DNA from 4 places in the Brevibacillus sp. FW306-2-1A-C05A genome. Region 3 is predicted to be linked to each of the others. Evidence: riboswitches for the same ligand, from Rfam matches in the RefSeq annotation. Region 3 holds a riboswitch; each other region holds the start of a gene.
What was found. Region 3 has a riboswitch for S-adenosylmethionine ahead of AC3WJN_RS14945 (2,3-diketo-5-methylthiopentyl-1-phosphate enolase). Riboswitches for the same ligand answer to the same signal wherever they lie in the genome.

Region 1 (7,446 bases), on a different contig from region 3:
GCTGCCACTGCATCCATCAGCATCGAGCCGCCGCTGCTCACCTGGCCTGTCCCGATCCGCGCCGCCAAGAGCATCCCGCCCAAGCCGGCAAACAGCGCGGATAACACGTAGGCGAGCGTGCGGTAGCGATTGACCGGAATGCCTGACAAGCGCGCGGCTTCCAGATTGCCGCCCGTCATGTACAGCATCCGTCCTTGTCTGGTGTAGGTCAGGTAGATGTGCGTGACCGCGACCAGCAAAAAGGTCAGGATAACTGGCACAGGCAGCGAGAAAATTTTGCCTTGGCCAAGCCACAAAAACCACTCCTGGAATTTCCCCGGAGCCATCGAACCGTCTTCCATCGGCATGTTGGCGTAGATCGAGTAGCCTTTGGAATACGTCATGTGCAGCCCGTTGACGATGTAGAGCATCGCGAGCGTCGCCAGCAGGTCGGGAATCCGGATTTTGACGACCAGAAACGCGTTGACCAGCCCGACGATCAGGCTGAGCGCAATCGGAACGACCAGTGTGGCGAACACGCCCTGCTCGTACCAGACCATCATCGAGGCCGAGACGACGGTAGTCAGCGACACCGTCGAACCGACAGACAGGTCAAAGCCCCCGACAATCAAGGAAAACGTAACGCCGATGGCGACAAACGTCACGATCGAGATCGAGCGCAAAATGTCCGTAATGTTGTCATACGTAAAAAAATACGGGTTGGTCAAACTGAATAACAGCATAACGATAACAATAACCGCAACCGTTCCGTATTTGTAAATAAAATCAAACAGGCTGAATTTTTTACCTTCCACGTTACTCACCTCCGCTTGCATAATACATAATCCGCTCCTGCGTCGCTTCCGCCCGGCTCAGCTCCCGGACGATTTTCCCTTCGAACATGACCAGAATCCGGTCCGCGATGCCCAGCACCTCCGCAAACTCGCAGGAAAAGTACAAAACGCCCTTGCGCTGCTCCGCCAGCTTTCCGATCAGGCGGTAAATATCGCTTTTCGCGCCGATGTCCACGCCTTTGGTCGGTTCGTCAAACATGAAAATTTGCGCATCCGTATCGAGCCATTTGCCGATTGCGACCTTTTGCTGGTTCCCCCCGCTGAGGTGGCCGACGAGCTGGCCGATGTCCGCTGTCTTCACACCCAGCCGCTGCACCAGCTCCCGCGCTTGCCCCGCCTCGACTCCCCTGCGGACAAACCCGAGGCGCGACCATTTCCACAAAGTCGAGACAGACAAGTTGTTTTTTACGGATTCCTCAACAAAAATGCCTTCTTTTCGCCGCTCCTCCGGGACGAGGACGATCCCTGCATCCACGGCTTCCTTTGGCGAGCGCAGGCGTACCGCCTTGCCTTTCAGCCTGATCTCGCCAGCTTCGGCCGCATCCGCTCCGAACAGCAGCCGGGCCAACTCCGTCTTCCCTGCCCCGACAAGTCCTACGACGCCTACGATCTCGCCCTCGCGAACGCTTACATCCGCACCGCGCACCTTGCCGCCAGCCACTCCGGCCGCTTCCAGGATCACTTCGCCAATCGGCAGCTCCACCTTCGGGAACTCTTCCTCGAAGCTTTTGCCCAGCATGTTCCCGATGACTTCATCCATCGTAGTAGCGGCCGTCTCGCTCGTGGCAATCAGTTGACCGTCGCGCATGACCGTGATCCGGTCGCAGATTTCGAAAATTTCCGGCAGCCGATGGGAAATGTAGATGATCCCGACGCCTGCTTTTTTCAACTGGTCGATAATGAGAAACAGCCGCTCGCTCTCCTTCGTGCTCAACGGGGCTGTCGGTTCGTCAAAAATGACGTACTTCGCTTTTTGCACGGTCGCGCGGGCAATCAAGATCAGTTGCTTTTCGGACAGCGTACATTCCTCGACGAGCATGCGCACAGGGATGGAAAAGCCGAAGCTTTGCAAAATGCTCTCCGCTTCCTTGTGCAGCCCTTGCCAGTTCATGAGTCCCTTGCTGCTTTTGGACACGATCTGGTCGAGCAAAATGTTTTCCGTCACGCTCAAATACGGGATCAGCGCCGTATCGACTTCCTGGTAGACGCACTGGATGCCCAACGCTTTCGCATCCTGCGGCGATTGGATCGAGACGTCCTTGCCGTCAATCGCGATGCTGCCGCCATCCGCCTGATACGCGCCTGTAAGAATTTTCATCAGCGTGCTTTTTCCCGCTCCGTTCGCTCCGAGCAGCGCGTGCACCTCGCCAGCCTTGACTTCAAAATCGACGGAGCGCAACGCAGGCACGCCGGAAAACTGCTTCACAATCCCTTTCATCTGCAAGCTGGACACTTTTCGCCCCCCCTAAATAAACAAGATTCCCGTTGACAAAAGCAACGGGAATAGCCAAACCAACCAGCTCTATTTGCTTACTTGCCCCACTCTTGTACGTATTGGGACAGATCGCCCATCGTTACTTTTTTATCCTTTGGCAAGTCTTCCTGTTTGACCAGCACCGGATTCAGCTTCACGCTGTCTGGCACTTGCTCGCCTTTCATTTTTTGGAAAACGGTCTGCGCATGAATGCGTCCGATATTCGACGGATCTACCGCTGCTGTCGCGACCCAAGGAGAGTTTGGCTCCTGGATCAGTTGCAAGTCTTCGTCGCTCAGGTCGATGCCGTACACCTTGATCTCGGTGCGTCCTGCTTGCTGGATCGCACGGGTTGCCCCTTTGGCAAATTCATCCCACGATGCCCATACGGCTGTAATGTCGCCTTTGTTCGGATACTTTTTCAAAATCGCTTCCATCTGCGCTTGCGTATCCAGCGCGGTGTTGTTCGTTGCCGAGCCAAACGCGGCGATTTCCTTGATATCCGGGTATTTTTTCAGGAATGCTTCATACGTTACCTGGCGCTTTTCCATCGGCGCAAAGCCCGCTACCCAAATTTTCACGATGTTGCCTTTGCCGCCCGTATCGGCAGCCAGCTTTTCCAGGCTCAACTCGGCCAGCTTGTTGTCATCTTGCTCGACGACAGGGACGCCCGGCAGCTTGATATCGGTGTCGAACAGCACAACCGGGATCTTTTTGTCGACCGCTTTTTGCGTGCCTTGCTGCAGCGCTTCCGCCGTACCGTGGTCAATCAGGATGCCGTCAAAATTTTGGTTCACCGCAGCATCGAGGTTGGAGGCCATTTTCGACAAATCGGTATCTGCGTTGAATACGGTCAGCTCGCCGCCGTTTTTCTCGACTTCCTGCTTCACGCCGTTAATGTATTGGGCAGAAAACGTGCCGACGTTTTGGCGCATAATCAAGGCAATGCGCTTCGCCTTCTCGCCGCCGGAAGCGCCGCTTCCCGCCTGATTTTGGGTGTCCGCTCCCCCGCCGCAAGCGGTCAAGGCCAGCGACGCAGCCAGTACGATTGATGTGACAAGACCCAGTTTCTTTTTCATCGAAAAATCCCCCTTTTTCTTTCTTCCTGCTGAGCTTCAAGCTGAGGAGGCGACGACCTTCCAATAGGAAAAGCCTCTTTCAACAGATGAAAGAGGCTTGATCGACAAGATTCGCGCCTCTTATCTGTCAGGTATCGCTACCTGTTGGAGTTAGCACCTTGGCTCGCAAGACGGTGATCTTGCCAGCTAGGTTGCCGGGCATCATAGGGCCATTCCCTCAGCCTTCTCTGGATAAGAGTAGTTTTTATTTTCGCAACGTTTGTATTAATATATACAGACTATAATCCTTGTTTTACCCATCTGTCAACTGGGTTTTTGAAGCTTTTGTCCTCCAAAATAATCCCAACTCGATGTCCAAATTTTGGAGGAATTATGTAAGGTCTTGTCGAAACCTTGTAGATTGAAGCAAAAGCCATGCAAATTTGCGATGGGGATGTCTAATGAGTCTACTAAAAGAACTAATCTTGCAAATGTTTTTTGCCTTGACACCGTTTGTTTTGTTCAACATCTATTACCGCGACCGGATGCGTAACTATAGCCGTTGCTTTATTCTCGTAACCAGCTCTGTCTGCATGTTTCTGGCGATGACCTTCGCTTCGAGCGTCAACGAAGGAATCATTTTCGACATCAGGCACGTCATCGTCTTTTTCGCTCTGATCTACGGCGGAGTACGAATCGCCTTGATCGTGCTGATCGAATCAGCGCTGTACCGCTTTTATCTGGGCGGCGAAGGCACCTGGGTCGCCATGCTCGTAATGGCCGCCACGTTTGCAATCTCCCTCCTGATATATCAACGCTACAAAGCCAGTTATCGGAAAACACTGTTTACTCTTTTGACGGGTGCGCTTTTTTCCCTGATAGATTTGGGGTTGACCTATTTCAATTTTCCCACCTATGTATCCCATCAGCTTCCCTATCATGTGCTTGTGATTCCCGTTCAAAATTTTGTCGGCATCTGGCTGTTGATGTCGTTATTTAGCAAATGCGTATCAGACAAGGAATTGTTCATTCGCCATGCCCAAAACGAAAAAATCGAGACGATGAGCCACGTCGCCGCTTCACTGGCGCACGAGGTGCGAAACCCGCTCACGGCCGTCAAAGGATTTTTGCGCCTGATCCAGGAGGACCCGGGAAACATTGCGAAAACCGATCAGTACATTCGCATCAGCATGGACGAGATTCAGCGCACGGAAGCGATTTTGACGGAGTACCTGGCGCTGTCCAAGCCGCTCAAGGAGCGCACCGAGCTGATCGACGTATGCGAGCAGCTCCATGTCGTCCGCGAGGTCATGCTGCCGTTTGCCAACATGAACAACGTCGAGTTGGAGCTGCAAGCTTATGAAAAGCCCGTCACGATCATGGCCAATCCCGACGAGTTCAAGCAGGTGCTGGTCAACTTTATCAAAAACGCCATCGAGGCATGCGCGGAGACGGCCAAAGGGAAAGTCTCCCTGTCGTTGTTCATCGAAAAAAACAACGCCCTGCTCGTCATCAAGGACAACGGCATCGGGATGGACGAGGGCCAGATCAGACGACTTGGCACGATCTATTTTTCTACCAAAACGAGCGGGACCGGACTCGGCCTGACTTATTCCTATCACGTCATTCACACGTTTGGCGGTTCTGTGAGCGTGTCGAGCAAGCCGAAGGTCGGCACCAAGTTCACGATTACGTTTCCGTACCATCAGCCGCAGTAGCAGCTAGGCGAGTGGCCTGGTCATGAAAACCTGCTCGGCCAGCGTGGAAAAGCCCGCACTTTGCAAAATTCGGGTGGTTGTCTCATTTGCGACGGGCAAATTGACGGTGAGGCGATGAAGCTCCTGGTCCAGCGGAGCAAACACATGGGCCAGCGCGCTTGCGACAATCGCCTCCCGGTCTGCTCGTCCGGGACTGGCTTCACACTGAAACAGCAAGGCAGTCGTTTGCCTTCCCTGTTCATCAAAAATCCGCCTGTACAGCGCGTAGTCGACCGCCTGCACGTTCTCGCGAATGGCGACCAGCGCCGCAAGCTCCACGCCCTGCTCGCGGTAAATCTGCAACGTCGCTTCGATCAAAGCCTGCCCGACTCCGCTGCGCCTGTGCTTCGGCGCCACCCCTGTCCCTCCGTTCCAGCCGATTTTTCGCCCGCCTCTGTTCCATATCCCGTTCAGCACGATTCCGGCCGGCTCGCCATTTACAAACGCAACCAGCGAATGCGCGGGCGAAAGTTCCTCCTTCCCCATTTTCCAGATAAGCGTGTCCGGCGTTTTGGACTGGTCGAAAAAATAGCCGGAAAACCCTCTGTTGTAGACCAAAACGGCCTCCGCCACCGAACATTGCTCCATCGCCTTGAAAACAAGCATGGTCATTCCTCCCTGATTGAGATGACAACCACACTTATCCTCTAAAATTATTTTTAATTGATAAAATATTTTTTAATAAACGAAATCGGCAAACTACAGGCTTCCTGAATGGGATAGCCTGGCGCGCCTGTACGCTGCATGCTGTCTGCCTTCCTCTCAATGCTGAACGGGCGGGACCCGCTGCGGATTGTCCGGATGTTTCTCAAAAAACAGCAAGTCGTTTTGCCGATTCAATGTGGCGAGAAAAACCTGCTCGATGGCGACGCCGCTTTTTTTCAGCTCCTGCAAAAGCCAGCCTTCGTCCCGTTCGCGGTACTTCAGCGCCTCTTCACATATTTTTCCTTCGACGATCACAGGCAGGGAGAGGCCCGTCGAGGCAGTCCGGATTTGCAGGTCTTGTCTCGTCACTGGCTGCTGCGCAGATTTTTTCAGGACAGTCAGTCGGCCATTGGCCTCGATGATCGCCATCTCAATCTCCGACAGGTCAAAAATGTCTTTTTCCCGCAGCATTTGCAGTACGTTATCGAGCGAATAGCGTATCTTTTTCAGTTGAGGGACGAGAAACTCTCCGTTGTAAAAAACGACCGTTGGCTCAAACGTGACCATTTTGCCGAAGCGCCTGGACACAATCGACCACTGGGACACGACGCGTTGCAGCACCCCGAGCGCCACAATCGCTACCGCAATGGGAATGTGGTGGACATTCGGCTCGGCAATATCGGCCCCGGTCACGGAGCCTAGCGTGATGATAATCATGAAATCAAAGACAGGCAGCTCGCCAATCGAACGCTTTCCCATGAACAGCGTCACGATCAACAGCAGCGGCAAAATCGTAAATACACGCCCGACTACAATCAAGCTCTCACTGAACAGTTCCACGCAAAAACGCCTCCTGCCCCAACCGTTTCCTCCTGTTACTATGTAAAGTTTTGGTAGTAATTATGCGAAAAGCTTTGCCCGTAAAGCACAAACCGTCACTGGCCCCAAAAAGACTGCCCCCGATCATTCGGGCTGACAGTCTCGCCAGGAGCTTTCGACCATATTTTTCATATAGCAGAAAAATTTCCAGCATATAGACATCGCAAAGCTACATCCTCCCCAGCCGCTGCGACGTTTTGCAGGCGACGTCCTTCACGCGCTCGATCAAATAATTCAACCGCTCTTCTTTCAGATCGAAGGTGACGATGCCGATGCTCAAAGCGCCGATTACTTTTTGCGTGTAATCAAAAACAGGTGCCGCGACCGAAGCCGTATTTTCCGTCCGTTCCGCGAAGCTGACGGCATAGCCGACTTTGCGGATTTCGGCCAGCTTTTCCATGAAAGCGGGCGTCTCCTCCTCGCCGACGAGCTGCAACACGATTTGCCGCGCTTCTTCTGCCGGCATGTGCGCCAAAACAACCTTGTTTGCCGCGCCGATGTGCATCGGGATGCGCAAACCAAGCTGGTCGTAGATGCGAATGTTGTGCTGGCTGTCCACGCGATCGATCACAATCGACTCCAGGCCGCTCGGCTGGCTGAAGTAAACGCTTTCTTCCACCTCTCTGGCAAGCTCCTCGATCATCGGCTTGATGACTTTGCGATAATCAATCCGGTCGAGCACGCGCAGGCCGAACTCCATCCATTTGATCCCCAGTGTGTACTGCTTGGTAGCTGCATCCTGCTCCACCAGCCCGTGCTTCATCAGCGTGTACAACAAGCGGTAGATCGTACTCACCGGG
Region 2 (7,446 bases), on a different contig from region 3:
GGTATTTCCCGGTACTTGTACCCGTTGCTGTTCGTGAATCAATCCTTGGACCGTTTGCAAAATGGCGCGGTTGATGTCTTTTTCTGCTTGCTGATTGGCTAGCCCTGCCAGTTGCGGGTAATAAATCATGGTATTCGGACGTTGGATCGTCCGCGTCAGCACGGTGGCTGGCAAAAGATTGCGTTGTTCTTCCACGGTTCTTAGTTCCTTTCCAGATGTCTTAAAATAAGGGGTATGATAGTAGCCTATTCGTCACTGGTTTTGGCTGTTCTCACTTTTTTCACAAATTAGTCAATCTGAGCGCGATATAATGGAAAAAGAATCCGATACATAAGTAGCAGGGAAAAGGGGGGCAACTATGATTCAATTGGTTCGCAACACATTAACGGACAAAGAAGGCTTTATGATTTTTATCCTATGGAACCATCTGTGGATGGCGGGACTCATTGCCTATCAAGTCGACGCTAATTTCTGGAAAGTGACTTCCCTCGGATTGCTGGTCACCCTTATTGTTTCGCCTTTTTACTTCATCAAAAGAGACAGCCATGTCATTCGTTATCTGGTAGCGATCGGACTTATGTTTTACGCGATTTCGTTCGATCATTTCACGACGTATCCAGAAGTTACGTTTCTCGCTTTTGTGGTCATGGGTTTTCTCGCGGCTTACCTGGATTGGAAGCTCGTAGTGACAGCCGGAATTGCGCAAATCATCGTGACGCTGGTCGGATTTTACACAGGATCGTACGAGATTTTCAGCGGCGATTTCACCGAGCTGAATCTGGTGCTACGCATCATGGCGATTCTGATGATGATGGGAGCGGTGACGTACCTCTGTCTGGCGGGACAAGCGTCCTTGCAGAAGGCAAACATCGCCCGCCAGGAAGCGGAAGAAAAAGAGCGTCGCCTGGGAGAGATGCTCGTCCATATCCAACAGATGACCGAGCAGATCGACCGTACGACAGAGCACGTACACGAGCATGCCGAAGGAACGAAACGCAATACGGATGAAATGATGATCGCCTTCAAGGAAGTGGCGACGGGCATGGAGTCGCAGGCGAACTCGACAGTGAAGATCGAGGAAGAGGTGCAGTCGATCGACCAGGAGATCGTGGCGGTCACCACGCAGACGAACGCGATGAAAAGCGAGTCCGACCAGAACAACCGCCGCCTGAAAGAAAGCGTCGACATGATGAAAGAGCTGTCGCAGCAAATGGAACAGATCGTTTCTGCCGTCAACGTGGCAGCGTCGACGATTCACCAGCTCAACCGCCAGGCCAATCGGGTCGAGGAAATCGTAGGAGCCATCAACCAGATTGCGACGCAAACGAACCTGCTTGCGCTCAACGCCGCCATCGAGTCGGCGCGTGCAGGCGAGCACGGCCGCGGCTTCGCCGTGGTGGCAGACGAGGTGCGCAAGCTGGCGGAGCAGAGCGCAACCGCTACACAGGAAATTACCGAGATTCTCAAATCGCTCCATCAGGAAAGCGAGAACGCTGTACAGCAGATCAGCAACGGGGAAGCTTCGGTGGCAAAAGGCCAGGAGCTGGCTGTGAAAACAGTGGCGTCGATCGAGGCGGTGCGCTCCGGCATGATGGCCTTCCTGCAGGCAGCGGAGCAGGTCGGCTCCAGCATGAACCGGGTAAAAATGCGCTCGGGCGAAGTGGCGATGGAAATGTCGACCATTACCGCTGTCACCGAGCAGTCGGTCGCCAATCTGGAGGAGCTTTTCGCCACAGCGGAAAACCAGCATCAAAAGGTGCGGGAAATTACCGAAGAGCTGGGGGAACTGAACAATCTGTCGCATCGGCTGCAGGAAACGTTTCACAGACAATAGGCGCCAAAGTGTAAAATTGGCGAGAACAGTCTGAAAAAACAATTGCTTTTTCAGTTTGTTCTGCTAGAATGAATGCATTGTAACTTGATAGTTTTTATCTCCTTATCGAGAGCGGCGGAGGGACTGGCCCGATGAAGCCCGGCAACCACTGGACATGCGTGACATGGACAGAAAGGTGCCAATTCCTGCAAAACCTGTACCGGGGTTTTGACAGATGAGGAAGAGGACGGCTTCGGACGCAAACTCTTCCTTCGGGAAGAGTTTTTTTGTTGTCAGGAGGGGTAATACACGAACGATAAAATATTTTTATTGCAAAATATTCGTGTTTAGTATTGATTTTTTCGGAAAAAAGCCGTACATTACGTAGTAGGATACAGAAAAAACGTAGAACGTTCGGATGGGAGCGGAAGACACCATGAAGAAGTTGTTGTTAGCATTCACCACTTTTGCTGTTTTGGCTGCGGGCTGTTCGGCTGGCGGAAATGCGCCTGCTGACAAGCCAAAAGAAGAAGCGGCAGGGCAAGAAGGCGCGGCGAAGAAGCGCATTGCGCTGATTTTGCCGGAAAAAATCGGGGTAAACCCGTTCTTCCAGCAAATGGACGAAGGCGCGAAAAAAGCAGGACAGGAATTTGGCGCAGAAGTAAAAAGCATCGAGTCTACTGACCACGGCGCCATCGAAGAAAATTTGCGCGTTGCGGTAGCGGAAAACTACGATCTGATTATCACTTCTTCTTTTGAAGCGGAAGACGCGCTGAAAAAAGTGGCAGCCGAAAATCCTGACCGCAACTTCGCGATTATTGATACCGTAGTAGATTTGCCAAACGTGCGCAGCGTTACCTTCCGCGAGCAGGAAGCGGCTTACCTGATGGGCGCTGCGGCAGGTCTTGCCACGAAGACAAACAAGGTCGGCATGGTTGTCGCCATGGATATTCCGCTGTTGAAAAAATGGACAGGCGGCTTCCAGGAAGGCTTGAAAGCAACCAATCCAAACGCGGAGTTCCTGGTGAACTACGTAGGAAGCTTCTCTGACCCGGCAAAAGCGAAGGAGCTGGCGCTGCTGCAAGCATCCAAAGGCGCCGACTTCATCAACGGAGCGGCAGCAGTAGGCGACCTCGGCGTGTTCGAGGCCGCGAAGGAAAAAGGCTTCTATACATCGGGACAGGACGTTGACCGCACCACGATCGACCCTGAGCACATCGTGTTGTCCCAGCTCAAAGGGACAGATGCCGCTGCGTATGAAACCGTGAAGTCGTTCGTAGAAGGCTCGTTCAAGCCGGGTGTCGTCACTTACGGCTTGAAAGAAAAAGGCGTAGGCGTAACGTATGTGACGCACGAGAGCCAGACGCCTCTGAACGCTTTTATTGGCCAGGAAGTCGTGGACAAAGTAAAAGCGATCAGCGAGGAGATCATCGCTGGTACCCGCAAAGTGCCAGACTCGTTTTAACAGCTAGCGCACAGTGCATGATTGTGACCGACTACAACTGTGTAGTCGGTCTTCCTTATATGCAAGGCAAGGAGCAGAGGCAAGGAAGAGAAAGGCTAGGCGCAAAGAAGGAGGAGCAAGGATGACCGATCGTTTGGAAATGCGGGCCATGACCAAGAAATACGGAGATTTTATTGCAAACGACAAGGTCTCGTTTTCGCTTGCTGCGGGAGAAGTCCACGCCATCGTCGGGGAAAACGGCGCGGGCAAGACGACGCTGATGAGGATGCTGTACGGCATGGAGCAGCCTACGTCCGGCGAGATCGTGCTAGGCGGCAAGCCTGTCGCTTTTCGCGGGCCGCAGGACGCCATTCGCAGCGGGATCGGGATGGTGCACCAGCACTTCATGCTGTTTGGCGAGTTTAGCGTGGCGGAAAATATCGTGATCGGCTACGAGCCGCAGCAGGCCGGATTTTTCCGCCGGAAGGACGCCGTGGAAAAGGTCCGCGCACTAAGCGAGCAGTACCGGATTCCGATAGATGCGCAGGCTAGAGTGTCCAACTGCTCCATCGGCGAGCAGCAGCGTGTGGAAATTCTCAAGGTGCTGTACCAGGGAGCGGACATCATCGTGCTGGACGAGCCGACTGCCGTGCTGACGCCGCTTGAAGTTCGCGAGCTGTTGCAGACGATCCGCAATCTGGCGGAGAGCGGGAAGAGCGTCATTTTGATTACGCACAAGCTGCAGGAAGTGATGGAGGTCGCAGATCGGATCACGGTGTTGCGCGGCGGCAAGGTGACGGGCACGGTAGCGCGCGACGAGACGAATGTGGACGATCTGGCCCGGCTGATGGTCGGACGCGAGCTGCGGGAGCTGAGCGAGCGCGTCGATCTGGAGCGGGGGCCGCTTTTGCAGGTGGAGAACTTGACGGTTCGGGAAAAACAGACGCTGCTCGACCGGGTCAGCTTTACCGTGCATCACGGGGAAATCGTCGGCATCGCGGGCGTATCGGGCAACGGCCAATCCGAGCTGCTGCAAGCGATCAGCGGCTTGCGGACGGTACAGGAGGGAACGATTCGGCTGGGCGGCAAGGACATCACCAACCAGACTGTCGCGACGATTCGCGAGGCGGGCTTGGCGCACATCCCGGAAGATCGCTACTTGTGGGGGACGGCCAAGCTGGAGAGCGTCGAGGAAAACGCGCTGATGGGCTACCAGCGAAAGCCTGCGTTCAATCGGCGCGGCGTCGTGTTGCGCGAAGCTTTTCGCCAGGTCGTCAGAGGCTGGGTAGAAAAGTTCGCGATCAAGACAGGCTCCAGACAGCTTCAGGAGCTGGCCGGGAATTTGTCGGGCGGAAATCTGCAAAAGCTGATCGTGGCGCGCGAGCTGGGACATGAGACTCCGTTTTTGATCGCGGCAGAGCCGACCCGGGGTGTTGATATTGGCGCGATGGAGTACATCCATCAGGCGCTGATCGACAAGCGCAACGCAGGCGACGGGATTTTGCTGGTCTCGTCCGAGCTGTCGGAAATTTTGGCGCTGTCAGACCGGATTTTGGTGATGTACAAAGGGCGGATCGCCGGAGAGCTTTCGCGCAAAGAGGCAACCGAGGAAAAAATCAGCGTGTTAATGGCGGGAGGAAGCGTTCATGGCAGCAATCAAAGAGCTGGGTAAATCACTGGTTCAGCCGCTTTTGGCGGTTGTCATCGGGCTGTTGATCGGGGCGCTCGTCATCGCTTCGGTAGGGGAATCTATCCTGGGCACGTATCAGGAAATGTGGAAAGGGGCCTTCGGCAGCTTCTACTTCTTCACCTCTACCTTGGCGAGAGCGACGCCGATCATGCTGATCGCCTTGGGGCTGTCGCTTGCTTTTCGGGCGGGAGTGTTCAACCTGGGGGCAGAAGGACAGATGGTGCTCGGGGCGATCAGCGCTACGCTCGTGGCGATCTATTTGCCCGCACCGGGAGTCGTGAAGCTGGTGGCGGCGATTTTCACGGGGATGGCGGCAGGCGGTTTGTGGGCGCTGCTGCCGGGCTTTATGGAGGCGAGATTCCGCATACCGCTGCTCATCTCCACCTTGCTGTTCAACTATATCGCCGTTCTGTTCGCAAGCTACCTCGTAACCGAGCCGTTTCGCGACCGCAGCGGTTCGGCGGCGCTGGCGCAGACGGTCATGCTCGATAAAAGCGTCTGGTTGCCCAAGTTGTTTGCGGGGATGAGTGTGCACGCGGGCTTTTTGTTTGCCATCGTCGGTGCCGCGATCCTGTTTTGGGTGATTCGCTTTACGCCGTTTGGCTATGAAGTGAAAATGCTCGGACAAAACCCGCTGTTTGCCCAGTACGGGGGGATCAACGGCATTCGCGTCATGCTGACGGGCATGTTTGCGAGCGGCGGATTGGCCGGCCTGGCAGGAACGGTCGAGGTGCTGGGGGCGCACTATCGTTTTGTCGACGGCGCTTTGACGGTGCCGAACTTCGCCTGGACAGGGCTGATGGCAACGCTTTTGGCGAACTCCCATCCGGTGGGTGTCGTGTTTACCTCGATTCTGCTGGCTGCATTCCAGACGGGAGCGATGGGCGTGGAGCGCAACACAGAGGTACCGCTGGAGCTGGCCAGTGTGATTTCAGCCGTGCTGATCCTGTTTATCTCGGCTAAATTCAGCTACGACTGGTGGAAAAAGCGGAAAGCAAAAGGGGGAGAATCTCATGGAACTGCTTGATTGGTCCCTCGTCAGTTCTACCATTCGGATGGTGACGCCGATTTTGCTCGCGGCATTGGGGGGAGCGCTGTGCGCGCGGGTTGGCATTTTTAATGTAGGGCTGGAAGGCATGGTGCTCGTTGGCGCCTTTTCCGCCATCGTCGGCAATCACTTTACCGGGAATCTGTTCCTCGCGATCTTGATCGCGGCGCTGACGAGCGTTCTTTTTTCCCTGCTGTTTGCCTATATGACGATCAAGCTGAAAGCAAACGAGATCGTCGTCGGGGTGGCGATCAATTTCCTCGCGCTCGGTCTGACGACGTTTGCGTTGCGGGCGATTTTTGGCGTCAAGGGAGCTTTTTACGATAAAGACATGGCAGGCTTGCCGAAGTGGGACATTCCGGGGCTACAGCACATTCCGGTCGTGGGCGAGGTCGTATCGGGGCATTCGCCGCTCGTCTACCTCGCGTTTGTGGCCGCGATTGCGCTCTATTTGTTCTTTTACAAGACGGTTACCGGCTTCCGGGTTCTCGCCGTCGGTTCCAATCCGGTGGCTGCCCGCAGCCTTGGGTTGAAGGTAGCAGGCTTGCAGGTGCTCGCGATCGTCATGTGCGGCGCTTTGTGCGGGATTGCCGGAGCGCAGCTTTCTTTGGGGCAAGTGACGATGTTTTCGGAAGGGATGACCGCGGGTCGCGGCTTTATCGCCCTGGTCGCGATGATGATGGGGCAGTCTCACCCGCTGGGAATTTTGGCGTCGAGCTTTCTGTTCGGCTTGATGGATGCGCTGAGCATTCGTCTGCAAGGCTTCTCGCTTCCGACGCAGTTTACCTCGATGCTGCCGTATTTGCTCACGGTGGTGGCGATGTTCTTCCTGAAGGATCGGATGCAAGCCGGAAGCAATAACCAGCAGAGCACCCGGTAACAAAAGAGGGCGCAGTCAGCAAAGACCAAGGGGGTACGCAACATGAACAAGGCAGATCGGATCAAACGGATGAAGGTGCCGGCGGTCGACCCGGCATTGGCCAAACGGCTTCCGCCAGGACAAGTATTGACAGAGCGCTTTCCTATTTTGCACGAGGGCGAAGTGCCCACCTACGACATGAAGGACTGGACGCTGCGCGTGTTTGGCGAGGTCGACCGGGAAGTTACGCTCAACTACGAACAGCTCATGGCGCTGCCGCAGGTGACGGTGAAAAGCGACATTCACTGCGTGACGCGCTGGTCGCGGTTTGACAATGCATTTACAGGCGTGCGCTTCCGTGATTTTTTGCAGGCAATCGGTGTCGTGCCCGCCGCGTCCTACGTCATGCTGCACGGCGATCACGATTACACGGCGAATGTGCCGCTGGCCGACCTGATGCGCGACGATGTGCTGTTGGCCCATTCCTTTGACGGGGAGCCGCTGACGGACAAGCACGGCTGGCCGCTGCGCCTGGTCGTCCCGCACCTGTATTTCTGGAAAAGCGTGAAGTGGCTGCGCGGCATTGAGTTTA
Region 3 (7,446 bases):
ATTGCCGCCCGAAAGCAGCGCGTAGCCCATGTCGCGCGCCAAGCTTTTTTGCTCGGTCAAATACTTCATCTCGCCCATGAAGGCGGCCATTCGCCGCTCGCCTTCTCCGTTCACCTGAATCGGCGCGGTTCCGTAATCCAGCTCCCGCTCGGCAAAGCCCCAGACCTCCCCCGGGCCGAGTAGCAGATTGCCGGCTTCCCCGTCAACTTGTTTCACCTCCACGCCAGTGTCGACGGCAAACCAGACCGTCTCCTGGTTGTAGCTGCTGACATGGCGGGAAACCAGCTCGACATACTGCTCATACGTCAGGAAGCTGTCAAACGAGATCGCCAGTTGGGAAACCGTTCCTTCCGGCAGCTTTTCCAGCGTCGTCCAGGCAGGCGTGCGCAAAAAGGACGTGTCTTCTTCCGGTTCTCCGGCCGATAGCGGATAGCGGAAAAACAGCTTTTGCTCCCTGACGCCCCCTGTCCACTCCGGTCTGGCGCTCACGTTCCACAGCACATTCGTGCTCCGAAAGCGGCCAGCGCTTTTGGCCTCCTTGCCAACCTGCTCTCGCAGCTCCATGTCGATGCTGCCGTACAACAGCCCCACCTGCGAGCCGCTGCTGCCCACGCTCACGCCAGGCTGGGTAAAATTGACCATGTCCCGTGCCACCCGGAACAAATCGTCATGCATCAGCGTCCCCACCCAGCCGTTTACGAACAGCAAGAGCACACCCGCGAGGCAAGGAATCGCGAAGGCATAGAAGGAGGTCGTCAGCCTGTTTTTCCACTTTCCCCGGCGGACGATCGCCCGTTGTCTTGCTTCCGAAAGCCCTGGCGCAGCCTCCTGCTTGCCGTCTGTCCCTTGTTCTTCCCCGAGCAATAGCCGTTCCAGCCGCTTCCCGTACTCTTCGTCGTCTGCCAGTTCCTCGCCCAGCCGTTTCGCTTCCTCGCCCGTCAAATCCCCTCTCAGGTAAGCAAGCAGTTTTTGCTCGCGGTCATCCCCGTTTTGGTTCGTCATAGCCCTTCCTCCTTCCACAGTTGCCGCATCTTTTGCCGTCCCCGAAACAGGGAGCGCTTGACATCCGCCAGTTCGATTCCCAGCACCTCCGCCATTTCCGCGTAGGAAAACTGCATCGCCGACAGCAAAATCACCTGTCGCTGCTTTTCCGGCAGCCGCTCCAAACAGGCGGATGCAGCCTCCCACAACTCCTGGTTCACGAGCTGGTCAGCGGGATCGACGGCGGAAGCATCCAGTCGTTCCGGCACGCTCCCGACGTAATCGACTGGCCGCCGCTTCTGTTTGCGATGCCAGTCCACGAAGGCGTGGTATGCTACCTTGAACAGCCACGGCCGCACTTTTTCCCCGTGATAGTCATCCAGGGAGGCATACGCGCGAAAAAAAGTCTCCTGCGTCAAGTCTTCCGCCTGCCTCCGATCGCGTGTGAGCCGGAAAAGATAGCGGTATATATCGTTTACGTGCAACTGGTACACGTCCTCCAAGCCTACTTTCCCAATGCCTCCACACCCTTTCATCCGATACCACGCACGCTGAGTAAAAAAGTTTCACTTGCTGCCTCCTTTTCCCTGTGAGCAGATGCACATTCTCGGAAAAACAAAGATTGACTAGCGGAACGAGAAGGCATATCATGGGTGTATCGCACACGGATAGATGACGTGTGAACCACATAAACTCTTATCGCGAGCTGGCTGAGGGACTGGCCCTATGATGCCCGGCAACCGGCGCTATTTTTTTGCGTTCGACAAAAATAGCGAAACGGTGCTAATTCCAACGGATAAGAGTCGGAGCTGTTTGTTCCGGCTACTGACCCGAGAGATGAGAGGAGACGAGACGTTTTCATAGTCGACAACCGCCTCCCCGCTCAAGTGGGGAGGCTTTTTTGCATGATTACATGTTTCGAAACGACCACGACAGCTTTTCAAGCTGCCAAGGAGGACTAGCATGAGTGAGCAACGCATCCTCGTCACCTATTTGACACAAGCCAAAGACTTGAACAAAAAAGCCGCTGCCATCGCAGTCGGCATGACGGTCGGCTCCTGGACGGACTTGCCCGCTGCCAAGCAAGCGGAGCTGGCGCCGTACCTAGGCGAAGCCGTCAGCGCCACTCCGCTGGAAACATTGGAAAACGGGGATGTGCGCGGGCTGATTACCGTCAGCTACCCGACCCGCAACTTCACCAGCGACATTCCTTCGCTCTTGACCGGAATTTTCGGCAAGCTCTCGATGGACGGAAAAATCAAGCTGGTCGACATCGCTTTTCCCGACTCGTTCCTCCAGGCTTTTCCCGGACCGAAGTTCGGCATAGACGGACTGCGCGGACGACTGGACGCCCAAAACCGTCCGCTCCTGATGAGCATTTTCAAATCTTGCCTCGGCCTGCCGTTCGACGATCTGAAAACGCAATTTAAAGCACAGGCGCAGGGCGGCGTCGATTTGGTCAAAGATGACGAAATTTTCTTCGCGGACGACCGCGCACCGTTTTTGGAGCGCATCCAGGCGTTCAAACAGATCGCCCTGGAGACCGAAGCCGAGACAGGCAAGCCTGTCCTCTACGCCGCCAACCTGACCGGGCCGATCAACGAGCTGAACGAAAAGGCAAAACGCGCGGTCGAAGCGGGCGCCGACTGCCTGCTGTTCAACGTGCTGGCCTTCGGCTTCGATGCCCTGCACCGCCTGGCAGCCGATCCGGATGTCAACGTCCCGATCATGGCGCACCCGGCGCTCGCAGGCGCGTACTATCCGTCGCCTGACTACGGCATCGCCACGCCGCTTCTGCTCGGCACCTTGATGCGGATCGCCGGAGCAGACCTGGTGCTGTTCCCGTCTCCGTACGGCAACGTGGCGCTGGACAAGACAGAAGCGCTGCAACTCGCCCACAACTTGACGACGCCGCTGGAGGGCGTGCGCCGCTCGTTCCCGGTTCCGTCCGCAGGCATTCATCCCGGACTCGTGCCGCAGTTGTATCAGGACTTCGGTCTCGACCAAATCGTCAACGCGGGCGGCGGCATTCACGGCCACCCCGGCGGCGCGACGGCCGGAGCGAAAGCTTTTGTCGACGCAATCGCTGCCGTCACTGCCGGGCGCAGCCTGGAAGAAGCCGCTGCCGGATCGCCTGAGCTTGCCATCGCCCTGGAAAAGTGGGGTGGCGCACGATGAGCAAAAAGCTCGTGCTGTTCTGCGATTTCGACGGAACGATTACGGAAAAAGACAACATCGTCGCGATTGTGAAAAAGTTCGCTCCCCCCGAATGGGAAGCACTCACCAAACAAATTCTTTCGCAACAAATAAGCGTACAGGAAGGCGTCGGCAAGCTGTTTCAGTTGCTCCCTTCTTCCTTGCGCCAGGATATTGTAGACTACATCGTCCAGGAGGCTACGATTCGCCCCGGCTTCGCTGACTTCGTCCGCTTTTGCCGCGAGGAAGGCATCGAGCTTTTGATTACGAGCGGCGGCATCGACTTTTTCGTCCAGCCGATTCTCGCTCCGTTTGACCTTAGCGGTGTCCCGATCTACTGCAACGGCAGCGACTTCTCCGGCGAGAACATCACGATCACGTGGCCGCACTCCTGCGACGAGCAATGCACAAACGGCTGCGGCATGTGCAAGACGACCATCATTCGCCGCTACGACCCTGCCACTCACTATCGCGTCGTCATTGGCGATTCGATCACGGACCTGGCTGGCGCAAAGATCGCCGACTACGTCATCGCCCGCTCCTTCCTCGCCGAGAAGGCACAGGAGCTTGCGCTGCCGCACAGCACATTCGCGACCTTCCACGACGTGATTGGCACGCTGACCGAACTGAAACAGGAGGTTGTCTAATCCATGACCGCAACACTCGAACAACGTCTGGACGCTTTTCGCCGTCTGGACGACGCCAAGCTGACATTTGCCCGCCGGGACTGGTTTCCCGGTACCAGCGGCAATCTCTCGATCAAAATCCAGAACGAGCCGCTGCAATTTGCCGTAACCGCAAGCGGCAAAGACAAGACCAAGCTGTCGCCGGAAGACTACCTCGTAGTCGATCGAGATTCCCGCCCTGTAGACGCGACTTCGCTCAAGCCGTCCGCAGAGACGTTGATCCACGCCGTCGTCTATCAAAAGTTCCCGCAGGCAGGTGCCTGCTTCCACGTCCATACCGTCTGGAACAACCTCATCTCCGAGCTGTACTTCGGCCAGCGCGCCTTCTCCATCCAGGGGCAAGAGCTGATTAAAGGCTTGGGCATTTGGGAGGAAAACGCGCGTATCACTGTTCCGATTGTTGAGAACTTTGCCGATATTCCGACCCTGGCCGCCGCGATTGAAAAAGTCATCACCCCGGAAATTCCGGGCGTGCTCATCCGCAACCACGGCATTTACGCATGGGGCGGCAACGACTTTGAAGCGAAGCGCCACCTGGAAGCATTTGAATTTCTGTTCGAGTACCACGCCCGCTGGCTGCAACTGCGCCAAGCCGTCGTGTCCACTACAACCAATTAACCAAGGAGGCAAACAAGATGGCACAAATTCGTTTCCACGACACTAACGAGTACATTTCCGCACCGGAGGAAGTCATTTCCTTCCTGGACAGCCAAGAGATCATTTACGAAAAATGGGGCGTAGACCGCCTCGATCCCAAGCACCGCGACAACTACAGCCCGACAGAGGAAGAAAAACAGGAGATTCTCGCCGCCTTCAAGCCGGAGATCGACGCGATCAGCGAGCGCCGCGGCTACCTGACTGCCGACATCATCGTCCTCTCTGACAAAACCCCTAACCTCGATGAGCTGCTCGTGAAATTCAAGAACGAGCATCATCACACCGACGACGAGTGCCGCTTCTGCGTAGACGGCCACGGCATTTTCGCGATCAAGGGCAAAGACGGGCGCTACTTCGACGTCGAGCTTGAGCCAGGCGACCTGATCTCCGTACCGCCGAACTTCCGCCACTACTTCACCTTGATGGACGACCGCAAAATCAAGGCAATCCGCCTGTTCGTCACTCCTGCAGGCTGGGAGGCTATCTACTGATACGTATCGCAAAAACAAACAAGCACCTTGGACCATAGCCTTGGCGACAAGGTGCTTTTCCTTTTTCCTGCTATTTACTCACTTAATGACGCCATTGCCTATAATCGACACCTCCGGCACAATACGGACATCGGCTCTGGCAAATGCCGCCGGCCAATCTTCCTGTACCTTTTTCCACTCCTCGTACTCATAGGCACGGGCGTACACGCCAAAGCCAAACGGGTCTGTTCCACTCTCCTGGCACTTTGTGACCAGATTTGCGAACTCTTTGCGCAGTTCCTCGCTAATCATTTGCTCCATTTTCCTGTAGTCTTGTTCCATGTCGAACAAAAACAGCCTTTCGGTGATGGAAATGCGAATTTTCATTTTTACGTCGAATTGAAACCGATTGTTACGGTAGCTTGTTTTCACGGAGCGATTGACGCCATTCACCAAAAAACTGAGCCGATCCCTCGCTATGTGATTGCTGCCACCGTTTACGGGAAGCGGAAGCGTCAAGGATGTCTCTCCCTGCTTTTGATGACGGAGCATCTGCAACAGCATCGTATCTCTTGGCTCGAGCAGCGTAGCGTACTTGCCGCCCTTGTTTAGCAGTGCCGTCCCCAATACTTTAACAGAGCGTCCTGAATTGATTTCAGCGAGTAACGGTGTGCCTCCTTTTTCAAACATTTGTCGATGAAATTCCTGTAACCTTGTTGTTACTGTCAAATTCCTTTGGCTTGCCTTATCGAGCAGCCTGGTTAGGTGAAGCGGAAGCCGCGGCTTATCCGTCGGATTAAAATTGAACAGCTCCTTGACCGGCCCGTCGCAAACGATCACTCGCGCATTCACCGTAAATCGCGCATCGCGAAACATCACATCCATAATGGGAAACCAATCGGGATGTTCCAACAGTTTTTTCCCGATAACGAACACCTGTATTTTGCCTGATAACGAAAGGCCCGTCACCAGCCCGTCAAACCGTCCTCTTGCCTGACGGAGCGATTCTATCTTGACTCCGTACTCCTCTTCCTTATCCTTGGCTTCCTTGCTGAACACCGGACTCGATAAATAGACGAGAAGCTGATCTTTTTCATTCAGATCTATCCCTGTCATCAGGGTGATCGTCGCGTCTTCCAGATCAATCCGATCCACACACCCCGTCAGCAGGGAGACTACACACAAAATCAATAGAACGTGTACGTATCTTTTTATAACCTTCACTCCTTCACTGACCTACGCAGCAGCCAGATCGGCACAAAAGCCAGAACGGGCAGCGCGTATCCGAATAGCAAACCGCCAGTGCTCCACCACTGCTTCCATTTGAGTAAATCCATGAACGTAGGCGTATACAGCCAAAGCAGTAAAATAACCAACAGCAAAGCGATGCCTAAATGCTTGCGATGATCTGCTGCACCGAACAATTGACTTGACGAGAAGACTGAAAAATACAGATAAGGGAAGCTGGTTGTAGACAAGTAAAATAAATAGAAAGCGAGAAAGATAATATCCATTCGTTCCAAAAATCGATACTCAATCACCTTCCATAAATTCAATGTTGGCCACGTATATTGTAGAATTTCATCGGGGTTGAAAAACACGAAACTGAACAAGGTGATGTTCATAAAAATCAGCATGGACAACGTATTGGCCACAACGATACCAAGGACTGCATACTGCTTTTTCTGCAAAAAAGATAGAGAAAAAAAGCCAGTTCAAATCCTAAAAAAGACAGAACCGTTGATTTTATTCCCGCCAGAATCGGCCACCACCCTTCCTTGAAAACAGGGAGCAAATAAAGCCAGTTCGTTTTCGGCAAGACAGTGACCAAGACGATCGGCATCCACAGCGTCAGATAAAAGATCAGCTCGGCATACCGTCCAAGCACCCGCAAGCCGCCTTGGAGAACCATATAAGCCGGAATGGCCAGCAAAATAACTACCATGTAAATCGGTGTCTGACTAAGAATCCACGTATTGACGATGGCCGCAGTGTTGGCCATGACAGTGAAAGAGGCAAAACCGCAATAGACGGCGATTCCTGCAACACAGACTTTCCCCAGCCATTTACCCAAAAACAACGGCTGCAGATCCACAATCGTTTTGCCGGGATAGCGCTTCATGATGCCGATGATGACCAGGCTGACCGCCATAGCCGCGAACCAACCAATCAAAATTGAGAGCCATCCGTCCGTCCCTGCCACCTCGGCCAGCTCTCGCGGCATGGACAACACCCCGATCCCTACCTGCGCACCGTGAATCAAATAAATGTACTGGAAGACCGTCAGTTCATTGAAGGCATATTTTTTCATTCGCCATCTCCCCTTGGACGATTATCTCCCTGCCTTCTCGCTTGAATGGCCCTCGTACTGACTGGCCGATCCCGCATCGTCCAAAACGGCAAGCGGACAAAGAAATCTTTCCAGTCGCTGAAACGAGCGGGCGCGAGCGGACTTC
Region 4 (7,446 bases), on a different contig from region 3:
TGTCGCATCGAGCACGAGATCGACGTCACGCAAAAGCTCCTCGGCGTTGTAAGCAGACAGGTCGGCGACGATCGGCTCAATCGTGACTTCCGAGTTGATTTTCGTCAGCTTGGCATGGGCCGCCATCGCTTTTGGCAAATGCTCGGCGGCGTCTGACTCGTCGTAGAGCATTTGTCGCTGCAGGTTGCTCGGTTCGACGAAATCGCGGTCAATGAGGCGCACAAAGCCGACTCCGGCGCGGACCATATGATTGGACAGCACCGTTCCGAGCGCGCCCATCCCGACGATGGCGACGCGGCTTTGCAACAGTTTTTCCTGGCCGCTGCGCCCGATCGGGTGAAACAGGAGCTGGCGGGAATAACGTGTATCCAAAGCGGTTACTCCTCCTTTCCTTCCGACATCGCCAGCGGATTCCACGGGCCTTGCTGATGGCCCTTCCATTCGCTGCCGTCCTCCCACATTTCTTTTTTCCAGATAGGGACGATTTGCTTCAGTCTTTCGATGGCGTAGCGCCCGGCTTCAAAAGACTCGTTGCGGTGCGGCGTTGCCACCGCGACGACGACGGCGATTTCTTCCACGGCCAAATCGCCGATGCGGTGGTGCATGGCGACTTGTGCTCCGGGCCAGCGTTCCTCGATCTCGGCTGCGACCTGCTTCATTTTTTCCACAGCCATTGGCTCGTACGCTTCATAGGACAGGTAGACCGTGCGCTGACCGTGCGTAAATTCGCGTACCGTTCCGACAAACGTCAAGATGGCGCCCGCGTGCGGGTTGCTCACCAGCCGCACGAGCTGGTCGGCAGACAGCGGCTCGCGGGTAATGGCAAAGCGCGGCACTTCCTCTCCGCCGCTGACAGGCGGCAAGAGCGCGATTTCGTCATCCGGGCTGATGACGCGATCAAAAGCAGCGTACTCGTGATTCATGGAAACAAAACAGCTACCGAGCAACGGCGCAAGCGCCGGATACTGCTCTCCGACTGCTTGCAGCAGGTCGCGCACGGTTGCCTGTTCTGGCAAAGTCAGTTCGATTTCGCGGACGTTGGCCCGCTCGGCCAGTCCGGCAAACAACAAGATGGTGATCGTCAAAGCAATTCCTCACTTCCGATTGGGATGACAGTTGTCTATGGGTTGACGATATCACAATCCGGCACGGATGCCAATGCGCGAAGGGGCTTGGGGACTTACGGAGCGAAGCCTTTTTGGCTTACGTACAGCTCGTCTTCCGCAAACACGCGCCGCAGCCGATCGTACACGAGTCGATAGGCGTCCGGCTCCGCCCATGCTTCCAGCCCCAACTCGGCAAAAAGCGAGGGAACCCCGTTTTTCTTCGTACGCTTGCCGCCGCTGCCGTCGCCCATGTAAAAATCGTCAATGCAAACCCGTCCGACCAGCGGCCGCAGCAGGTCGGGAAAAGCTTCGCTGCTCGGCAAGACGGGTGCGATCGTCGCCTGTGTCGGGACGCCAGCCGCAGCCAATTCCCGAAGCGCCCGCAGCCGTGCGGCAATCGGAGGCGCTTGCGGCGAGAAATGTTTGCGGATTTCCTCCAGGTCCGTTTCCACCGTCATGCTGACGCGTACTCGCTCGCCCAGGCGGAGCAGCAGGTCCAGATCGCGCGTGACGAGCGGGCTGCGGGTCTGGACGAGCAAAAAGTCGGGCGGATGCTCCACCATCACTTCGAGTAGCGAACGCGTTACCTGCTCCCGATATTCAACGGGCTGGTAAGGGTCAGTGCTCGACGACATGAAAATGGAGACGGGCCCCTTCGCTTTTGCCCGCTGTAGCTCTTTGGCGAGCAGCGCGGCGGCTCCCGTCTTGATATCGACCCACGTCCCCCATTCGTGCCCGCGAAACAGCGAGACGGGCATCTGCCGCACATAGCAGTAAGAGCAGGCGAAGGAGCAGCCCGTGTACGGATTGAGCGAGTGCGTGTAATCGGTCAAAAATCCGGTTCCTTTATTGAGCAGCGTTTTTGGTTGCTTGTAAAAGAAAGTGCTGTTCACTTTTGTCCCTTCTTATTTTGCGTCGTGAAAAATGATCCCAAGACTGTACCGCGTTCCCTGGGTGATCGTGCTGACGCCGTGGCGCAGCGTCGTTTTATAATAGCCGCGCGCTCCGGCTACAGGGCGATAGGCAGTCGGAAAAATCAAGCCTGCCCCCTGTTCCAAGGTTATCACATGTCCTCTGCTTTGCGCTCGCGGCCGTTGTTCGATCAGCAAAAATTGTCCGCCGCAAAAGTCGCTTTCCTGTTGGCTCAGGACGAAGACGACCTGAAAAGGAAAAAACACGTCGCCGTACATGTCCTGGTGCAGACAGTTGTAGCTGCCGGCCTCGTATTTCAGGAGCAAAGGCGTCGGGCGGGCCTGCCCGTGCTCGTGGCAACGGGCGAGAAAGGCGGACAGCGACGGAGGGTAGGCAGGCTGCTGTCCGAGCAGTGTGTTCCAGCGATTCGCCGTTTTGGCCAGCTCGGGATAAAAGCCCTCGCGCAACTGCTCCACTATGGGCGGCAGGGGAGCTTGATAATAACGGTACTCTCCGCTGCCGAAGCGGTATCGCGCCATGTTGATCGTCGCTCGGAAAAAGCGGTCTTCGCGATAGGTGGCGATCAGCTCCTGGCATTCTTCCGGTTGCAAGACAGGAGGGAGGACGGCAAAGCCTTGCTCGTCCAGACTGTGTTGCAACTGCTCCCAGGGGAGTAGGGCGATGCGTTTTGTCAGCGGCTCAGCCATGCTGCATCCCCCTTGCAAGACTTCCTTTTTCGAGCGCGATCAGCGCTGTTTTCATGTCCAGGCCGCCGCGATAGCCGGTGAGGCTGCCGTCTTTGCTGACGACCCGATGGCAAGGGACGGTCAAAAGCAGCGGATTGGCTCCGATCGCGGCTCCTACGGCCCTGACGGCGGCAGGCTTTTTGATGTGAACGGCAATCTCGGAGTAAGTCGTCGTCTGCCCGTATGGAATGCGGCACAAAGCGTCCCAGACAGATAGCTGAAACGGCGTGCCCTCCAGATCGAGCGCAAGCGAGAATTGCTGCCGCGCCCCTTGCAAATATTCGCTGATTTCCGCCACATAGGGGGCGAGCTGCTCGTGATCCTGGACCAAAACATGGCCGGGTCTGCGACGAGCGAACCAATTGCTCAGCTCTGCGAACGGGCCGTTTTGGGAGCCGACGAAGCATAGCCCTTTGGCTGTGGCCGCGAGATGCAGGCTCCACTCTTGCAAAATGACTTTTGACCAGTAAACATGTTGTTTTTCCTTCATTGTGACAAACGCCTCCAGACCTTATCGTTTCCAGCACGCCTGCTGGTTGTTGTACGCACAGTATAGCTTCACCGCGGCGTTTTTGTACGAATTTGCGAGTAGAACAGCAAGATAATGAAGGAGAAGACGCATGCTACAAGTAGCTGGAGCAGTTGGCAGCGATGTTTCCATTGCTTTTCGCAAGCCGCGGGAGTAAGGTAGGAGTAGACAGATGACCGATTTCAGCCAGGCTTTTCGGCTGTTTAACGGGATCGCATAGATGGAGGACGGATAGTTGCATGAACGATCAACTGACGCATTTTAATGAACAAAACCGTGCGCGGATGGTAGATGTCTCGGAAAAAGACATCACAAAACGGGAGGCTGTGGCAGAGAGCAAAATCGTCATGAAGCCGGAAACGCTCGCCCGCATTCGCGAAGGACGGGTAGAGAAAGGGGATGTGCTGGCAGTCGCACAGGTAGCGGGCGTCATGGCAGCGAAAAAGACGTGGGAAATCATCCCGATGTGCCATCCGCTTCCTTTGACCGGGATCGACATTCGCTTCGCTTTTGAAAACGAGACGACGCTTGCCCTGGAAGCATGTGTGCGGACGACGGGAAAAACGGGCGTGGAAATGGAAGCTTTGACGGCTGTCAGTGTCGCAGCTCTTACGGTGTACGATATGTGCAAGGCGATGGACAAAGGCATGGTAATCGGTCCGACTTGCTTGGTGAGCAAAACAGGCGGGAAAAGCGGCGATTTTCGTCGGGGAGAGAACTAAACCATGAAACAGAAATGGCAATCCTATCCGAGCAGCATTCGTCTTCTGGCGATTGCTGCGATCATTTTTTCTACCGGAATGGCTTGTATTTGGCCGCTTGTCACCATCTATATCCACGATTATTTAGGGAAGCCGCTGACCGTAGCGGGCTTTTTGCTGTTATTGAACCAGGGGGCTTTTTTGATCGGCAGCATCGCAGGTGGCATGCTGTTCGACCGTTGGGGGAAAATGCGCACGATCGTTTTTGCCTCAATCGGCGTCATTCTGATTTCCGTCGGGCTTGGCGTCACGCATGACTTTACGCTGTACACGATCTTGTTGTTGCTGAACGGGCTGTTTTACGGCACGCTCTCTCCGGTGATGAATGCACTCGCTGTCGTGCTGTGGCCGGAAGGCGGGCGCAAAGGGATCAACATGATCTACGTCGCGCTCAACGCCGGGGTGGCGGCTGGCTCTGCCCTCGGCGGCTTGCTGGCGAGCATTTCGTTTGCCTGGACGTTTTTTGGCAACGCGATCTCGCAAGTCATCGTGCTCGTCATGTTCGTGCTCATTTTGCCTCGGCAGCTCAAGGCAGTTGCAGAGCGGGGCTATCGGGCGGAGCAAGCCAATACCGCAGGCACTCCCGCCGCTGCTGTCCAAAGCGCTGCCAAGCCGAAGCCAGTTGAGGCGCTTTCGCCGCTACAGCAACTGCCGACGAAAAAAGTGGCGTGGGGCGCCCTACTGCTCTTGTGCAGCGGGCTGTTAATCAGTTGGATTGTCTACGTCCAGTGGACGACGGTGTTGTCGACCTACATGCAATCGTTGGGCATTTCCTTGCGTCAGTACAGCTTGCTCTGGACGATCAACGGCGGCCTGATTTTGTTCGGCCAGCCGCTGATCGCCTGGGTCATTGGCCGCTTCGCCCGCACGCTGCGAGCGCAGATGCTGCTCGGCTCCTACGTGTTCGTGCTGTCGATGCTGATTTTGTCGCAGACGACCTCCTACGCCGGCTTTGTCGCCGGGATGTTCATCATGACGCTTGGAGAAATGCTCGTCTGGCCGGCCGTGCCTGCCGTGGCAGCAGAGTTTACGCCACAGGGGCGAGAAGGCTTCATCCAAGGGCTGATCTCCGGCACAGGCTCTGCGGGACGCATGCTCGGCCCATTGCTCGGAGCGGTCATTTTCCAGCATTTTCAGGCACAAGGACTTTTGTACATCATGGCGGGGCTGGCGCTAATGTCTGTCGCGTTTTTCGCCCTGCACAGCTCGTTTCAAGGTCGCACCCGAAAAGTGCCAGCCGCGACCGTAGAAAAGATGTAGCCAGGAAAAATTCGCGGGCCTCGCGAAGCGTCTTGACACGTTCGGAGCCCGCAATGTAGTATGAAGAAGATTAAAAACAGTATATTCCGTGTGATTTACTTATGAAGAGAGGCGGAGGGACTGGCCCTATGAAGCCCGGCAGCGGATCTGCGCGCTTGCGCGTTGCAGATGCTGTGCCAATTCCAGCAGGATAATTCCTGACAGATAAGGACGTGACCAAGCTGATCTCCCCCTTTTTCTGTACGGAAAGAGGGGGTTTTTGCTGTACATTGGCCTAAAAAGAAAGGAACTGAAGACAGATGCGCATCCAACCTTCCGACATGATTGATCGGCTCCCGACCCAGTTTTTTGCGACATTGGTGGCAAAAGTAAACAAAGTCATCGCTTGTGGGCATGACGTCATTAATCTGGGCCAAGGAAACCCGGACCTGCCTACGCCGCCGCACATTGTGGAAGAGCTGAAGGCACAGGCAGAAAATCCGCTGCATCACAAATACCCGCCATTTTCCGGCCGACTGGAGCTGAAGCAGGCAGTCGCGCACTGGTACAAGCAACAATTTGACGTGGACCTCGACCCGGAGGAAGAGGTGGCGATCCTGTTCGGAAGCAAAACCGGCCTCGTGGAAATTTGCCAGGTGCTGATGAACGCAGGCGATGTGGCACTCGTACCGGACCCTGGCTACCCGGATTACTGGTCCGGCGTAGCGGTCGTAAACGGCCGGATGTCGATGATGCCGCTGACGGCCGAAAATCAGTTTTTGCCTGACTACAGCAAAATCCCGCAAGCCGATTTGGACCGCGCCAAGCTGATGTTTTTGAACTATCCGAATAACCCGACAGCGGTGAACGCCCCGTTTGAATTTTACGAGGAAACCGTCCAGTTTGCGCGCAAGCACGAGATCGTCGTCTGCCACGACTTCGCGTACGGCGCGATCAGCTACGACGGCAAAAAGCCTGTCAGCTTCATGCAGGTGCCGGGGGCAAAAGAGGTGGGCGTGGAGTTTTACACGTTGTCCAAAACGTACAATATGGCCGGCTGGCGCGTAGGCGCGATGGTCGGCAATCGCGAGCTGGTAAGGCTCATCAATCTGATTCAGGACCATTACTTCGTCAGCCTGTTTGGAGCGGTCCAAATGGCCGCAGCCAAAGCGATGACAGACTCGCAGCAGTGCGTCCGCGATCTGGTAGCCGTCTACGAAGGCCGCCGCAATGCGCTGTTCTCCAATCTGCACCGCATCGGCTGGCAGGCCCCGCCATCGCAAGGCTCGTTTTTCGCCTGGCTCCCCGTCCCGGCTGGCTTTACTTCGGTGGAGTTCTCGGATTTGCTGCTGGAAAAAGCACATGTAGTCGTCGCACCAGGCGTCGGCTTCGGCCCAAGCGGCGAAGGCTACGTTCGCGCCGCCCTGCTGTCGGACGAACAACGCCTGGCCGAAGCGGTTCAGCGGATCGAACAGTTGGGGCTTTTTGCGAAAACGAAGTAAGTAGGAGAGCGGGTGACCACACTTCCTGGGGGTGGGGAGTGTGGTTTTGTTTTTGGGGGCTGCGTTGCGTGAGACTGCCGGGGGTGCGTTGGTCGGTTGCTCGCGTATCTCAGGATCATCCATGTTTCCCCATGTTGACCTGCGCTTGTCTGCGTTGCCCCCTTGCCCGCGCCGTCCACTGCCCACGCTTTATCACCTGCTTGTCAATCCATTACCAGTCGAACCCCCCTCCCGCACCATAAGACGTGCAGTAGTAATAAAAATCATTCTCATCGTTGACAGATAATGATTTTCATTATACGATGTTAATGATAATTGATCTCATCAGGAGCGGGAGGGTACTATGCGCTATCAGATTAACGGTTACACTGACATGTACACGGTGATCGCCAACGAGCGGAAGATCGGTGGAGCCATTGAAGCAGCTCAAGTTCGACTGCGCACAGGAGAGGTTTTCACCAATGTGGTTCTCACTCGTTTGGAAATGTCAGGTGCGCATTTTTGCTCGATCGGCTTCGTGACAGAAGAAGGCAAGCGGCTGATTGTGCATGTGGACGACATCAGCATGATCGCAGACGCGCGCCACGTCAATGTATGTGAGCTTGCCAATGAATGCATGCGGGCTGAAAAGTGCGCAGAGCGCCTGAAACG

Region 1: linked by a shared signal. The riboswitch ahead of AC3WJN_RS21195 (sugar ABC transporter substrate-binding protein) and the one ahead of AC3WJN_RS14945 (2,3-diketo-5-methylthiopentyl-1-phosphate enolase) in region 3 are both predicted to bind S-adenosylmethionine.
Region 2: linked by a shared signal. The riboswitch ahead of AC3WJN_RS05070 (BMP family lipoprotein) and the one ahead of AC3WJN_RS14945 (2,3-diketo-5-methylthiopentyl-1-phosphate enolase) in region 3 are both predicted to bind S-adenosylmethionine.
Region 4: linked by a shared signal. The riboswitch ahead of AC3WJN_RS07215 (pyridoxal phosphate-dependent aminotransferase) and the one ahead of AC3WJN_RS14945 (2,3-diketo-5-methylthiopentyl-1-phosphate enolase) in region 3 are both predicted to bind S-adenosylmethionine.

Annotation. Positions count from the first base shown of each region.
Region 1 covers NZ_JBYSWV010000046.1:23,572-31,017, reverse strand. Annotated here, with positions in the region: gene AC3WJN_RS21205 (ABC transporter permease) at 1-794, opposite strand, end outside; gene AC3WJN_RS21200 (sugar ABC transporter ATP-binding protein) at 796-2,286, opposite strand; gene AC3WJN_RS21195 (sugar ABC transporter substrate-binding protein) at 2,364-3,386, opposite strand; SAM riboswitch class I at 3,504-3,624, opposite strand; gene AC3WJN_RS21190 (ATP-binding protein) at 3,827-5,083, shown strand; gene AC3WJN_RS21185 (GNAT family N-acetyltransferase) at 5,087-5,728, opposite strand; gene AC3WJN_RS21180 (DUF421 domain-containing protein) at 5,885-6,607, opposite strand; gene AC3WJN_RS21175 (IclR family transcriptional regulator) at 6,816-7,446, opposite strand, start outside.
Region 2 covers NZ_JBYSWV010000004.1:2,986-10,431, forward strand. Annotated here, with positions in the region: gene AC3WJN_RS05060 (DUF3298 and DUF4163 domain-containing protein) at 1-195, opposite strand, end outside; gene AC3WJN_RS05065 (methyl-accepting chemotaxis protein) at 359-1,834, shown strand; SAM riboswitch class I at 1,934-2,055, shown strand; gene AC3WJN_RS05070 (BMP family lipoprotein) at 2,250-3,278, shown strand; gene AC3WJN_RS05075 (ABC transporter ATP-binding protein) at 3,400-4,929, shown strand; gene AC3WJN_RS05080 (ABC transporter permease) at 4,904-5,974, shown strand; gene AC3WJN_RS05085 (ABC transporter permease) at 5,961-6,875, shown strand; gene AC3WJN_RS05090 (sulfite oxidase-like oxidoreductase) at 6,918-7,446, shown strand, end outside.
Region 3 covers NZ_JBYSWV010000023.1:31,830-39,275, forward strand. Annotated here, with positions in the region: gene AC3WJN_RS14935 (anti-sigma factor) at 1-1,002, opposite strand, end outside; gene AC3WJN_RS14940 (sigma-70 family RNA polymerase sigma factor) at 999-1,517, opposite strand; SAM riboswitch class I at 1,675-1,825, shown strand; gene AC3WJN_RS14945 (2,3-diketo-5-methylthiopentyl-1-phosphate enolase) at 1,945-3,159, shown strand; gene AC3WJN_RS14950 (2-hydroxy-3-keto-5-methylthiopentenyl-1-phosphate phosphatase) at 3,156-3,824, shown strand; gene AC3WJN_RS14955 (methylthioribulose 1-phosphate dehydratase) at 3,828-4,481, shown strand; gene AC3WJN_RS14960 (1,2-dihydroxy-3-keto-5-methylthiopentene dioxygenase) at 4,499-5,011, shown strand; gene AC3WJN_RS14965 (Ger(x)C family spore germination protein) at 5,090-6,214, opposite strand; partial or broken gene AC3WJN_RS14970 (GerAB/ArcD/ProY family transporter) at 6,211-7,301, opposite strand; partial or broken gene AC3WJN_RS14975 (spore germination protein) at 7,298-7,446, opposite strand, start outside.
Region 4 covers NZ_JBYSWV010000006.1:110,514-117,959, forward strand. Annotated here, with positions in the region: gene AC3WJN_RS07180 (ThiF family adenylyltransferase) at 1-372, opposite strand, end outside; gene AC3WJN_RS07185 (molybdenum cofactor biosynthesis protein) at 378-1,085, opposite strand; gene AC3WJN_RS07190 (SPL family radical SAM protein) at 1,181-1,999, opposite strand; gene AC3WJN_RS07195 (2OG-Fe(II) oxygenase) at 2,012-2,725, opposite strand; gene AC3WJN_RS07200 (methylated-DNA--[protein]-cysteine S-methyltransferase) at 2,718-3,254, opposite strand; gene moaC (cyclic pyranopterin monophosphate synthase MoaC) at 3,533-4,015, shown strand; gene AC3WJN_RS07210 (MFS transporter) at 4,019-5,314, shown strand; SAM riboswitch class I at 5,411-5,525, shown strand; gene AC3WJN_RS07215 (pyridoxal phosphate-dependent aminotransferase) at 5,614-6,795, shown strand; gene AC3WJN_RS07220 (hypothetical protein) at 7,139-7,446, shown strand, end outside.